One region of the Pantoea sp. X-Soil-YNGN-844 genome, then DNA from elsewhere that is predicted to be linked to it. Evidence: predicted binding sites of a transcription regulator. Region 1 holds the regulator's gene; each other region holds the start of a gene.
The links. The regulator CRP, encoded in region 1, controls carbon source genes, mostly activating them, when cyclic AMP is high. The targets are predictions, from matches to a motif close to ATGTGANNNNNNTCACAT.

Region 1 (4,439 bases):
CGCGACATCCTGAATGCAGCTGCCGCTGAAGGGGTGATGGTGCTGGTGGCCGGCACCGACGTGATGCGCTTTGCCCCGTCGCTGATCATCGAGCCTGCTGACATTGAAGAGGGCATGAGCCGCTTCGCCACCGCCGTCGGCAAAGTGCTCAACGGCTAGCTTAGTTTTTGCGTAAGCGTCTGATTAGCCAGCGGCCATGTTGCGGTCGCTGGTTCCACGCCAGCGATGAAATGGTGTACATCACGCTCAGGTGATCGAGAATGCGCCGCACATGCTGTTCCACCACCGTGATCGGTCCCTCACTGATGTTCTCCAGGTCATCCAGCAGATTCACCTGTGAGCTTTCACCATCATATTCCAGCCGCTGCTGACACCGCTGCAGCGCAATTTCGCAGGATTGCAGATAGCGTTGAGCCAGCGAGGCGGTCAGCATCGTGTGCTCGCGCGCCAGAATCGTTATCGCATTGATATGCTCGACGATAAACTGACTGTGGGTGACCCAGAGCCGCATATCACTCAGATAGCGGGCGTTGAATGCCGGTTCCTGCATCGCCTGATTCAGTGAGTTAAACAGCGCATTGTGTGCCTGATTCACTTTCACGCGCTGATAAGCCAGTTTCTCTGACGACTGTTCATCGCCCAGCAAGAGCCGCAGCGCATCCTGATAGGTTTCCAGCGCGTCGTGGGCGTTCTGCCGCAATAAGCCGCTCTGCCACTGCGGCCACAGCCACAGCATCCCACCAAAGGCGATCAGACAACCCATCAGCGTATCCATCAGTCGCGGCAGCAGAAACTGCGCGCCATTCAGTGACAGCAGTTGCAGTGAGTAAACCGCCGTAACCGTAAAGCCAATCATCGACCAGCCATAGAACTGGCGGGTAAAGCGATAGCTGATAAAGGTGATCGCCAGCATGATCATCAGTACCAGTGACTCCGGCACCGCCAGCCGCAGCGTGGCAGCCGCAATCACCAGTCCTGCAAAGGTGCCCAGCGCCCGGTGCTGGATACGGACGCGGGTGGCGCTGTAGCCGTTCTGGCTGACGAACATAATGGTCATCAGGATCCAGTAGGGTTTAGGGATGTTGAAGAACAGCGCCAGCGCGCTGCCCAGCATCAGCATCACCGCAAAGCGACCTGCCGTGCGCAGCGCCGACGAGCGAAACGAGAGATAGCTGCGCAGCGCCGGTAACAGCGGCAGGCGGCGCTGGCGGTCTGCCATCAGATCGCGCTGGTAAAGCGGCTTCTGGGTGCGCAGCACGCGCGCAATGCGGTTGAAGTGATAAAGGCAGAAGTTACCCACCGGATTATCGGGATGCTGATGAGCAATTTTCTCCAGCGCGCCGAGCTGTTTATCCATCGCAAAGCGGTCGGGTAACTGGTGATAAAGGATGTTATCCGCCAGTACCCGCAGCCGGGCCGAGATGGTTTTGGCATTCCAACGGATCACCGCTTCAGCATGGCTCTGCTCCACCAGCTTTTGCACCTCTTCCGGGCGGTGCAGGCTGACCGAGATATGCTCCTGCAGATCGAGTGCCACCTGGAAAGCGCGCGTCAGCCGCTTATGGCTGTGATCGCGGCTGGCCGACAGCATGTGCATCTGCTGATAACAGGTGTTGATCAGATCGACCACTTTCTGCTGGTGAGCCAGCAGCGGCGGCAGCGCTTTTTCGGGATCGGTCAGCTGCGTCAGCAGGGTATATTTGGCGTCGCAGTAGTTGGCCAGCTCGCGGTAGATCAGGCTCAGGCTCTCACGCATCGGCTGCTCTTTCCACAGCCAGAACCAGAACCAGTTAAATACCCCATACCAGAGCGTGCCGCCGATATAGAGCAGCGGAGTGACATAGATGGGCATGCGGCCAATCAGGCTGAGTGTAAAGATCGCGGCAATAAGGGTGCCGGGCAGCAGACGGCCATGCAGCGGGCTAATCTCACCGGTGACGCCAAGCAGCAAAGGCATAGCGAAGAGGATCAGCGGCAGTGGAATCGCATGCAGAGTGAGCCACTGAATCAGAAAGCTGCCGAGGGCAAACAGGCTGCCGCCCACAATCAGACGTTTGAAGAAGCGTTTATGCGGGGTATCCAGACCGGCGATATTGCAGCAGGCGGGCACTAACGAGAACAGCAGACCTTTTTGCAGGTCGCCAGCCAGCCAGCCCAGTGCCACCGGCAGACAGAGCACCAGCGTTTGCCGCAAGGCGTAGTTAACTTCAGGATGGTAAATGATTCGACGCCACATCGGCCCAACACAAACAATAACGGCGTGATGTTGCCATCACGCCGTGGATGACAGGAATTAGCGGGTGCCGTAAACGACGATGGTTTTGCCGTGTGCGGAGATCAGGTTCTGATCTTCCAGCATCTTCAGAATACGGCCCACGGTTTCACGTGAACAACCCACAATCTGGCCAATTTCCTGACGAGTGATTTTAATTTGCATGCCGTCGGGATGCGTCATGGCATCTGGCTGCTTCGCCAGGTTAAGCAGAGTCTGTGCAATGCGTCCGGTGACGTCGAGGAAAGCGAGGTTACCCACTTTTTCAGACGTGACCTGCAGGCGACGCGCCATCTGCGAGGAGAGTCGCATCAGGATGTCGGGGTTAACCTGGATCAGCTGACGGAATTTCTTGTAAGAAATCTCCGCCACTTCGCACGCGCTTTTCGCACGTACCCAGGCGCTGCGCTCCTGACCTTCTTCGAACAGGCCAAGCTCACCAATAAAATCGCCCTGATTCAGGTAGGAAAGAATCATCTCTTTGCCTTCTTCATCTTTAATCAGAACCGCGACGGAACCTTTCACGATGTAGTAAAGCGTTTCTGCTTTTTCACCTTGGTGAATCAGCGTACTTTTGGATGGATACTTGTGAATATGGCAATGGGACAGGAACCATTCGAGTGTAGGGTCTGTTTGCGGTTTGCCGAGAACCATTCGCTATTATCCTCTGTTGTAATCGTGCCCAAAATACAGGGGGCAGTTTTCCCTGTCAGGCGGTGAAAGCTTCAAGCGTTTCCTTTTCAGGAAATTATTCGGGCCGCATCAGGCGCAGTGCGCATCATTCTTCCCGGCTTCGCCATCGGGTGACGAAAAATATTTTCAGCACTGTTTGTAGCACAGCTTTTGCCGACTGTCTTCTGTTGTCTCGCTTCAGCTACGGGCGGATTTCTCTGGATTGCTGTTTACCAGGTGAAAGCGTACTCTGGCGACAAAACAGCGTATTCCGGAGCAAAAATCATGCAGGCAAGAGTGAAATGGGTAGAAGGGCTGACATTCCTCGGAGAATCCTCATCCGGCCATCAGATACTGATGGATGGCAATTCGGGTGATAAAGCGCCCAGCCCAATGGAGATGGTGCTGATGGCGGCGGGTGGATGCAGCGCGATTGATGTGGTTTCAATTCTGCAAAAAGGCCGCAACGATGTGGCTGATTGTGAAGTAAAACTGACCTCAGAACGTCGTGAAGAGGCGCCGCGAATCTTTACGCACATCAACCTGCATTTTATCGTGAGTGGCAAAGCGCTCCAGGATAAAGCGGTCTCACGCGCGGTGGATCTTTCGGCTGAAAAATATTGCTCGGTGGCCATCATGCTGGGTAAAGGTGTGACGATGACGCATAGCTATGAAGTGGTTGAGCTGTAACAGTCGCAAGGGTTATCCCAGACCTGCTAACTTCACTGCCAGTGTCTGATGCAGGTTGCTTTAAGACTGTGCCGGCGCAGAGAACCGGGTCAGATCGGAAAGACGCAAAATCCGCCATCCATGGCATGCTCTTCCCGCGCCGTCCTGGCGCGGGACGCTTTCCTCTTCTGACCCGGTTCCCTGCGTGTTGAGCTTTCGTGTTGCTGTCAGATTTACCGTGCTTTGGCTTTGTTATAGGTTTGAAGAAACCATTTCTGAACTCTTACTCTATCCGTTTACCTTCCATCAGCCGTTTCACCAGCGGCCCCATGATCAGCTCCATGGCCAGACCCATTTTGCCGCCAGGCACCACCAGCGTATTGATGTGCGAGATAAACGAGCCCTGCAGCATCGCCAGCAGGTAGGGGAGGTCGATATCTTCCAGTGCCTGGAAGTGGATCACCACAAAGCTCTCATCCAGTGACGGAATGGCGCGGGCTGCGAACGGGTTGGAAGTATCGATGGTTGGAACGCGTTGAAAGTTGATATGGGTGCGTGAAAACTGGGGCGTGATGAAGTTGATGTAATCTTCCATTGAGCGCACCACGGAATCCATCACTGCTTCACGTGAATGACCGCGCTCGCCGGTGTCGCGTACCAGCTTCTGAATCCACTCCAGGTTAACAATCGGTACCACGCCCACCAGCAGATCGACCTGTTCCGCCACGTTGTGCTGCGCCGTCACCACACCGCCATGCAATCCTTCATAAAAAAGAATATCGGTGTTCTGCGGTAGCGGCTGCCAGGGCGTAAAGGTGCCGGGCAC
Region 2 (4,439 bases), 270 kb from region 1:
CGGTGATCAGCGGAATGGAATCGACGGTAGCGGTGATGTCACGCGTCGCGTAGAAGCGCTTATCCGCCGGGGCCAGCGAGCTGGTCTGGCCGATAATCGCCACACCGACCTGCTTAATGATGTCGCGGAAACGGTCATCACTGGGGAAAATATCGAAGCCCGGAATCGCTTCCAGTTTATCCAGCGTGCCGCCGGTATGACCCAGACCACGACCGGAGATCATCGGTACATATCCACCGCAGGCAGCGACCATCGGCCCTAACATCAGCGACGTCACATCGCCGACACCGCCGGTCGAGTGCTTATCCACCACCGGCCCGTTAAGGTTGAGTGATTTCCAGTTAAGTACCGTACCGGAATCACGCATCGCCATCGTCAGCGCGACCCGCTCTGGCAACGTCATGTCGTGGAAATAAATGGTCATCGCCAGCGCGGCAATCTGACCTTCCGAGACGGTGTTATCGCGCACGCCATTGATGAAGAAGCGAATCTCCTCTTCAGTCAGCGCCTGGCCGTCACGTTTTTTGCGAATAATTTCTTGTGGCAGAAACAAAGTAGCCCCCTGGTTCAGGGAAATCAGGATGGAGAACAGGCGGCCAGCGACCGCCTGAAAGATCAGTAACCCGCTTTGCTGGTGTCGCTGTCATGACCCAGGGTGTTGAGCAGGCTCGCCAGCAGGCTTGATGCACCAAAGCGGAAATGGCGCGCATCGGCCCAGTCGGCACCCAGCGTCTCTTCTGCCATCTGCAGATAGATCGCGGCATCTTCAGCGGTGCGCACGCCGCCCGCAGGTTTAAAGCCAACGTCCTTGCTGACGCCTTTATCACGGATCACATTCATCATGATCTGCGCCACTTGCGGCGTGGCGTTAACCGGCACTTTACCGGTGGAGGTTTTAATGAAGTCGGCACCCGCGTCGATAGCAATCTCAGAAGCCTGACGGATCAGCGCTTCCTCTTTCAGCTCACCGGTTTCGATGATGACTTTCAGCAGCACGTCCGCTTCAGCACAGGCGGTTTTACAGGCTTTCACCAGATCGAAACCAACCTGACTGTTACCGGCGATCAGCGCACGGTACGGGAAGACCACATCCACTTCATCTGCACCGTAGGCGATGGCGGCGCGGGTCTCTGCCAGTGCAATATCGATGTCGTCATTGCCGTGCGGGAAGTTGGTCACCGTGGCGATGCGGATTTCCGGCGTACCCTGCTCGCGCAGCGTTTTACGCGCAATCGGAATAAAGCGCGGATAGATACAGATGGCGGCAGTGTTGCCTGCCGGAGATTTAGCCTGATGACACAGGGCGATCACTTTTGCATCGGTGTCATCATCATTCAGGGTGGTTAAATCCATCAGTTTCAGGGCGCGCAGGGCAAGAGGTTTAATATCGGTCATGAGGCTCTCCAAAGGATTGGGGTGCAACCCACCGGCTTGCCGGCGGAATGTTATAATAATAACACTCAGAAGCGGCCTGATATGTGCCAGTAGTCACATAGGAATAAGAAATTGGTGCAATTGCGTCACACTCACTGTGACTAAAATCGCAGATAACAGCGTTTAATGGACATTATACGCCAGCTGGCTCAATGTTACTATTATCACATTTAAGCGCAGATGAGGCAGATCCGTCAGTTACGCAGCGCCGGGAAAGCGGGATCGAGCCGGAATAGCTGCTGACTGTTGTGCCACAGCGCATCGGCAATCTCTTCGGGTGACTCTTCTCGCAGGCTGCAGAGAACTTCCCACACCTGACGCGCCCGTTCCGGGCGGTTTGGCTGGCCCTGAAAGCCCTGCAGCGGCATATCGGGTGCATCGGTTTCCAGCAGCAGCGAAGAGAGCGGCAGCTGTGCTACGGTCTGACGGGTTTTGCTGGCGCGTTCATAGGTAATGGTCCCGCCAATGCCAATCGCATAACCCAGCTTAATAAAGGCCTGCGCCTGCTGCAGGCTGCCCGCGAAACCGTGCACCACGCCACGGCGCGGCAGATCGAGACGACGCAGAATCTGCGCCAGCTTGTCATGGGTGCGCCGCGAATGCAGGATCACCGGCAGCTGATACTGTTTCGCCAGCTTCAGCTGTGCTTCAAGAAAGCGTTGCTGCTTATCAAACTGCGGATTGTCGCGATAGAGATCCAGCCCGATCTCGCCGATCGCCACCAGCTTACGTGGCCGCTGTTGCAGTAAGGTTTCCAGCTGCTCAAGATGCGCCTCAAGGTGATTTTCAATGACGATAGGGTGCAGGCCCAGCGCCGCGTAAAGCGGCGGGTGTTCAGCAGCCAGTGCGCAGACGCGCTCAAACCGGCTGGCATCAATTGCCGGGATGATAATCTTCTCTACACCCGCTTCCGCGGCGCGCACCAGGCTGGCGGCAACATTCCCTTCGAAAGGCGGAAAGTCGAAATGACAGTGCGTATCGATAAACGTCATGCCAGCGATCCTTTGTCGTAATCCGCATCATTGTCCGCCAGCGGCGGCGTGATAATCAGTCGGGTATCCGGTGCATTGGCGACCGGCGCAGGCGGGGTAACGATGCGCGCTGAGATCATCGGTTCAGCATCGCTCAGCCACTGGCCCAGCGTGGCGAGGAAATAGCGACCACAGCGCCGCCCCAGATGATAATCCTGATTCAGCGCGGCAACCCGGCTGCCCAGGGCACTGCTGGCCAGCACGTGCGGCGGAAAAATTTCGATAATGCGCAAATCGTCGGGAGGATTCTCAATAAACTGCTGAATTTCCCGATAGCTCTGCTCATGCTTGTTCAGCACATTGATCATCGGCTGCAGCGCGCCAGTACTGAGCCAGCGCTCCATCCGTTTAAACCATTTTGGGGTGTAGAACATCTGCGATGGCACCGTGCGGATCACCACAATGGTGTCCGCACCGCGACGTGCGGCCTCGCGCACCGGAATTGCATCGCTGATGCCACCATCGAGATAGCTTATCCCTTCCAGATTGACACCCAGCCGGTAGAAACCGGGAATCGCACTGGAAGCTTTGATCAGATCCAGCCAGTTGTCGGCGGTGGGCGTAAAGTAGCCGGGCGAATAGTCGTCGCTGCGGCAGGCGCACATATAAAACTCGCGGCCGCTGGAGAACAGCTGTTCCGCGCTGCTCATCGCCAGCGGAAATTCACTGCGGGTGATATCGATCAGCCAGTCGAGGTCGATCAGATTGCCTCCGCGCACAAAGCGCAGCGGATCAAAAAAGAGTTTACTGGTGGTATAGCGGGTAATCACGCGACGGGCGTAGCCGGGCTGACCACAGACAAAGGCAGAGAGATTTTGTGCACCGGCAGAGGTGCCAAGCATCAGCTGAAAAGGATTGAATCGGGCGCGCTGAAATTCGTCCAGCACCCCTGCGGTGAAAATGCCGCGCTGACCGCCGCCTTCACAAACCAGGGCAATTTTCTGAGCTTTAAAGGGTGTCAGGGCCAGAGGTTCAATGGCGCCGAGTGTGACAGGAATGCGTATACCCACTGTGCGAACCTCAAAAAAGGGTTCCGGGTATGCTGGAGGAGGGATCCGTTAAAGACAGCAGCATTCCGGAGAACCAGTCATCTATTCCTTTAACCGGCAGGCCAGCTGAACTGGCCTGCCATCGCAGCGATGTGAAGGTGTCCCTCTCTTCACGTCAGTCGCTGCAGATGACTGGTCTCCGCTCTATGCTTTACGTTGCATTACGCTGCAGGACTCATCGGCTAAAGCTTTTTACGGCCGGTAAACAGGCTGATGAGGAACAGGATAATACCAACGACGAAGACAACTTTAGCTGCCCATGCTGCTGTGCCCGCTAAACCGCCAAAACCTAACGCTGCAGCGATCAGTGCGATCACCAGAAAAATAATGCCCCAACGAAACATAAGCCTCTCCTTACCCTATTTAAAATCGAACTGCTTATTTAATCCCCGGATGGGTATCTTTTATTCATGCGGTCACCAGAGTGACCGCACGCAAGCTTAAGATTTAACCGTCAGGTCATTCTTAACGCTTTTCACGCCTTCAATGGCTTTAGCGATGCTTTCTGCACGATCTGACTGTGCCTGAGTAGCAACATGCCCTGAAAGCTGAACAACACCGTCGGTGGTCTCAACTTTTACGTTGCGCGACGGAACAATGTCGTCTGCTAATAGCTTAGCTTTAATTTCGCTGGTCGTAGCGGCATCACCGGCATAACCTTTCACTGAAGATGATTTGCTGTCTCTGACGTGTAGTTTGTCGCTGACGGATTTAACACCTTCGATTTTCTGCACCACCGCCACAGCCTTTTCAGCCTGATCCTGTGAGGTGACGAAACCGCTTAAGGTCACGACGCCGCTATGCGTTTTTACCGAGATATCCGTGCTTTTAATTGCGTCGTCATCCACCAGTGCCGCTTTGGCTTTGGCGGTGATGCCGCTGTCATCCATATAACCATCGACTTTTTTCATAGAACTATCGATTT
Region 3 (4,439 bases), 410 kb from region 1:
TAAAGAAGACCACCACCCATTCGGTCTCGGTGTAGTTGCACATCACCATCGAAATAGAGAGCAGCATGCCGAGCACGATCGGCGTTTTACGCGCGATATTCAGCGAGCCGGTTTTACGCATCAGCCAGTCGGAGATGACTCCGCCCAGAACGCCGCCGAGGAAGCCGCACACTGCCGGAATCGAAGCAATAAAGCCCGCTTTGAGAATCGACATGCCGCGCGCCTGCACCAGATAGACCGGGAACCAGGTAATAAAGAAGTAGGTTAAGGCGTTGACACAGTACTGACCGAGGTAGATACCCAGCATCATGCGCGACGTCAGCAGCTGTTTGATCTGGAACCACTTTTCGCTCCAGCTCACCTTGCGGCTATCCTTTTTCACATCCATGTTGATCAGCGCGCCGCCCTGCTCCATGTACTCCAGTTCAGCCTTGTTCACGCCAGGGTGATCGGTAGGATCGTGGATCACTTTCAGCCAGATAAAGCTGAGGATGATGCCCAGGCCGCCCATGAACCAGAACACGTGCGCCCAGCCCACTTCAGAGACCAGCCAGCCCATGATGGGTGCAAAGATCACGGTGGCGAAGTATTGCGCGGAGTTGAAGATCGCCACCGCCGTGCCGCGCTCCTGCGCCGGGAACCAGGCGGCTACAATCCGGCTGTTGCCGGGGAAGGAAGGCGCTTCAGCCAGACCCACCAGGAAACGCAGAATAAACAGCGACATGATGATGCCGAAGCCGCTGAAGATATCCACGAAGCCCTGCAGCAGCGTAAACAGCGACCAGGTAAAAATGCTCCAGAAATAGACGCGTTTAGAGCCGAAGCGATCGAGCAGCCAGCCACCCGGAATCTGCCCGATAACATACGCCCATGAGAAGGCAGAGAAGATATAGCCCAGTCCGACCGAATCGAGGCCGATATCTTTGGACATTGCGGAACCGGCAATCGAGATGGTTGCGCGGTCACCGTAGTTGAATGAGGTGACGATAAATAACATCACCACAATCCAGTAGCGGGCATTGGTGCGCTTCTGCACCGTTTCCGCGGTCTGGCTGAAACTATTCATGATGCACTCCTGAAATATAGCGTGAGCTACATTCGCTCTGACTGCATACACATCGCGTTGGGTATCAGAGAGAAGTTGGGTTAAACACGGCGATCTTTTTGTTGTGGCAAACCTTTATTTATCCATCTGCGAGGTGGCAGCCAATGCGCTTCTGCGACCTCTGCGGATGAGTAATACGTCGTGACAGATAACCTGACTTTGGCTAACGGAACCCAGTATAAGAACAGCCTGAAGCGAGCACATTGGCACATCGCCCTGGAATAATGCCCGTGCAGAAGTGATTGTGTGGCGGATGCACAAAACCCTGCGGGATGGCTCACGAAAGCGGCAAATAACCGATCAAAAACCACCTCAGGTAACGCTTTCCCCCGCTGTTTGTGAGGCTCTTCACTTGCTTCTGGATAATCGCCCCAAATCGATAAGGCGAATTGTCTCAATGGTGGTCATTTGCACAATGCGCGCCCTGTTCCGCCTCCCTATACTGAAGCTGGCAAACAAACGTGTGACAGGTCAGAACATTACAGCGTGCCGCACAAGTACGGCACGACAGACGGGAAGGTGAGCGATGTACCCCAAAACAGATGAACAACCGCTCTATATCAAAGTTCATGAGCACGACAATGTGGCGATTGTGGTCAACAGCCTGGGTCTGCCAGCCGGCACGCAGTTTGCGGATGGCCTGACACTCACGGAGCATGTGCCACAGGGTCACAAAGTGGCGCTGCGCGCGATTAACCAGGGTGCAGAGATCGTGCGTTACGGCGAAGTCATCGGCTATGCATTACGGGATATTGCCCAGGGCAGCTGGATCGATGAGTCGCTGGTTGCGTTGCCGGAAGCGCCTCCGCTGGCGAGTCTGCCGTTAGCCACGCAGGTTCCGCCTGAATTGCCGCCGCTGGAAGGCTATACCTTTGAAGGTTATCGCAATGCGGATGGCAGCGTCGGCACGCGTAACCTGCTCGGCATCACCACCAGCGTCCACTGTGTGGCCGGTGTGGTGGATCATGTCGTACAGATCATTGAACGGGATTTACTGCCGCGCTACCCGAATGTGGATGGCGTAGTCGCGCTCAATCACCTTTATGGCTGTGGCGTGGCGATTAATGCACCGGCGGCGGTGGTGCCGATTCGCACCATTCATAACCTGGCGCTGAATGCCAATTTCGGTGGCGAAGTGATGATCGTCAGCCTGGGCTGTGAGAAGTTACAGCCGGAGCGTCTGCTGACCGGCACGCCCGACGTGCAGGCGATTTCGCTGGACGATCATGACATCGTGCGCCTGCAGGATGAAAAGCTGGTGGGCTTTGGTGCGATGGTGAATGAGATTCTGCAGGTGGCGGAGCGTCATCTCCAGCGGCTGAATCAGCGCCAGCGTGAAACCTGTTCTGCTGCAGAACTGATTATCGGCATGCAGTGCGGTGGCAGCGATGCATTCTCAGGCGTAACGGCGAATCCGGCAGTGGGTTTCGCGTCTGATTTGCTGGTGCGCTGCGGTGCGACGGTGATGTTTTCGGAAGTGACTGAAGTGCGTGATGCCATTCACCTGCTGACGCCGCGGGTGATTAATCAGGAAGTCGGTAAGCGCTTACTGGAGGAGATGGCCTGGTATGATGACTATCTCAATCAGGGCCAGACCGATCGCAGCGCGAATCCGTCGCCGGGCAATAAAAAAGGCGGCCTGGCCAACGTGGTGGAAAAAGCGCTGGGGTCGATCGCTAAATCGGGGCGCAGCGCCATTGTTGAAGTGCTCTCTCCTGGTCAGCGCCCGACGCGACGTGGGTTGATCTATGCGGCCACGCCTGCCAGCGATTTTGTCTGCGGTACGCAGCAACTGGCATCCGGTATTACGCTACAGGTGTTCACTACCGGTCGCGGAACCCCTTACGGTCTGGCGGCGATTCCGGTCATCAAGATGGCGACGCGTAACGCGCTGGCAGAGCGCTGGCACGATCTGATGGACATCAATGCCGGAACGATTGCGACCGGTGAAGAGAGTATTGAGCAGGTGGGCTGGCGATTGTTTGAGTTGATTCTGGATATCGCCAGTGGCAGGAAGCAGACCTGGTCCGATCGCTGGGGCATCCGTAACCAGCTGGCGGTGTTTAACCCGGCACCGGTGACCTGATATCACATGCCAGGCTTATCCTTATGCTGCGATAAGCCTGGCGTTGCCATCAGAGCTGCGCGCCCCAGGCTTCAACCCACGGAGAGGTCACCGCTTCCGGCTCAGGATTCTCGGTGGCATCAACCAGTAACACCTCACCGACCCGCTGTGCGCCCTGCTCCTGCAGCAGCGCATCGAAAGTTTTACCCGCGCCACAAAAATGATCATAACTGCTGTCACCCAGCGCAATCACGCCGTAGCGCAGCGCGGGCTGATGACCCAGCTTATCTTTAACCGCATGGAACAGGCCTGAAATCGTATCGGGAAAATCGCCCTGTCCGGTGGTTGAGGTGACAATTAACGCCACGTCGCTGGCATAGTTCTGCCAGTCTGCCAGCGTCGGATCGTCAAACACGGTGACGCTGTGACCCTGCTGCTGCAGAAGGGGCTCCGCTTCTTCCGCTACCAGCAGCGCATTGCCGTATACCGTCCCTACAAAAATGCCAATCTTTGCCATCTGCTCTCTCCCTTATTCTGAAACGTTATCCTGTCCTGGCGCTGCGTTAAACTCAACCCGCGGCACCTCAGGAATGCGATCCTGCCAGCCAAACTGGTTCATCAGGTTCTGCCAGACGCCATCCAGCCCGGCGCGGATCAGTAACGGTTCACCGGTCACCGGATGGGTGAGTGCCAGGCTGCTGGCGTGCAGCATCAGCCGGTTAGCGCCAAAGTGTTCAGCGGCACCCCGGTTCTGGCGCAGATCGCCGTGCGCCGAATCGCCAATAATCGGATGACGCAGGTGCGACATATGACGACGCAGCTGATGCTTGCGGCCGGTTTTAGGGGCCATTTCAACCAGGCTGTAACGCGAAGTAGGATAGCGGCCAATGCCGACCGGCATCTCGACCGTCGCCAGTGACTGATAATCGGTGACGGCGGGCTGTGCGGTGCGCGCTTCAGTGGTGTGCCTGTCAGCAATTTTATCCAGCTCTTCCACCAGCGGATAGTCGAGCGTTCCGCTACTCTCCAGCCAGCCGCGTACCACAGCATGATAGGTTTTCTGCATCTGATGCTGTTCAAACTGCAGGGAAAGCAGACGACCGACTTCGCTTGAAAGCCCCATCAGCAGTACGCCAGAGGTGGGTTTGTCCAGACGATGTGCGGTAAACACATGCTGTCCAATCTGATCGCGAACGGTCTGCATCACAAACACGGTTTCATGGCGATCCAGCCAGCTGCGGTGAACCAGCCAGCCGCTGGGTTTGTTGA

Region 2: deoC (deoxyribose-phosphate aldolase) is a predicted target of CRP. The motif match lies at 1,587-1,604, and genes of this name have one in related genera.
Region 3: garD (galactarate dehydratase) is a predicted target of CRP. The motif match lies at 1,442-1,459, and genes of this name have one in related genera.

Annotation. Positions count from the first base shown of each region.
Region 1 is NZ_AP036007.1:3,653,295-3,657,733, reverse strand. It holds gene argD (bifunctional acetylornithine/succinyldiaminopimelate transaminase) at 1-159, shown strand, start outside; gene AC6I8C_RS17050 (YccS/YhfK family putative transporter) at 161-2,236, opposite strand; gene crp (cAMP-activated global transcriptional regulator CRP) at 2,294-2,926, opposite strand; gene AC6I8C_RS17040 (OsmC family protein) at 3,230-3,634, shown strand; gene AC6I8C_RS17035 (phosphoribulokinase) at 3,897-4,439, opposite strand, start outside.
Region 2 is NZ_AP036007.1:3,385,230-3,389,668, forward strand. It holds gene deoA (thymidine phosphorylase) at 1-553, opposite strand, end outside; gene deoC (deoxyribose-phosphate aldolase) at 616-1,395, opposite strand; gene AC6I8C_RS15675 (TatD family hydrolase) at 1,629-2,426, opposite strand; gene AC6I8C_RS15680 (patatin-like phospholipase family protein) at 2,423-3,475, opposite strand; gene AC6I8C_RS15685 (DUF1328 domain-containing protein) at 3,697-3,858, opposite strand; gene osmY (molecular chaperone OsmY) at 3,955-4,439, opposite strand, start outside.
Region 3 is NZ_AP036007.1:3,245,096-3,249,534, forward strand. It holds gene AC6I8C_RS15015 (MFS transporter) at 1-1,066, opposite strand, end outside; gene garD (galactarate dehydratase) at 1,632-3,191, shown strand; gene AC6I8C_RS15025 (flavodoxin) at 3,241-3,687, opposite strand; gene truC (tRNA pseudouridine(65) synthase TruC) at 3,700-4,439, opposite strand, start outside.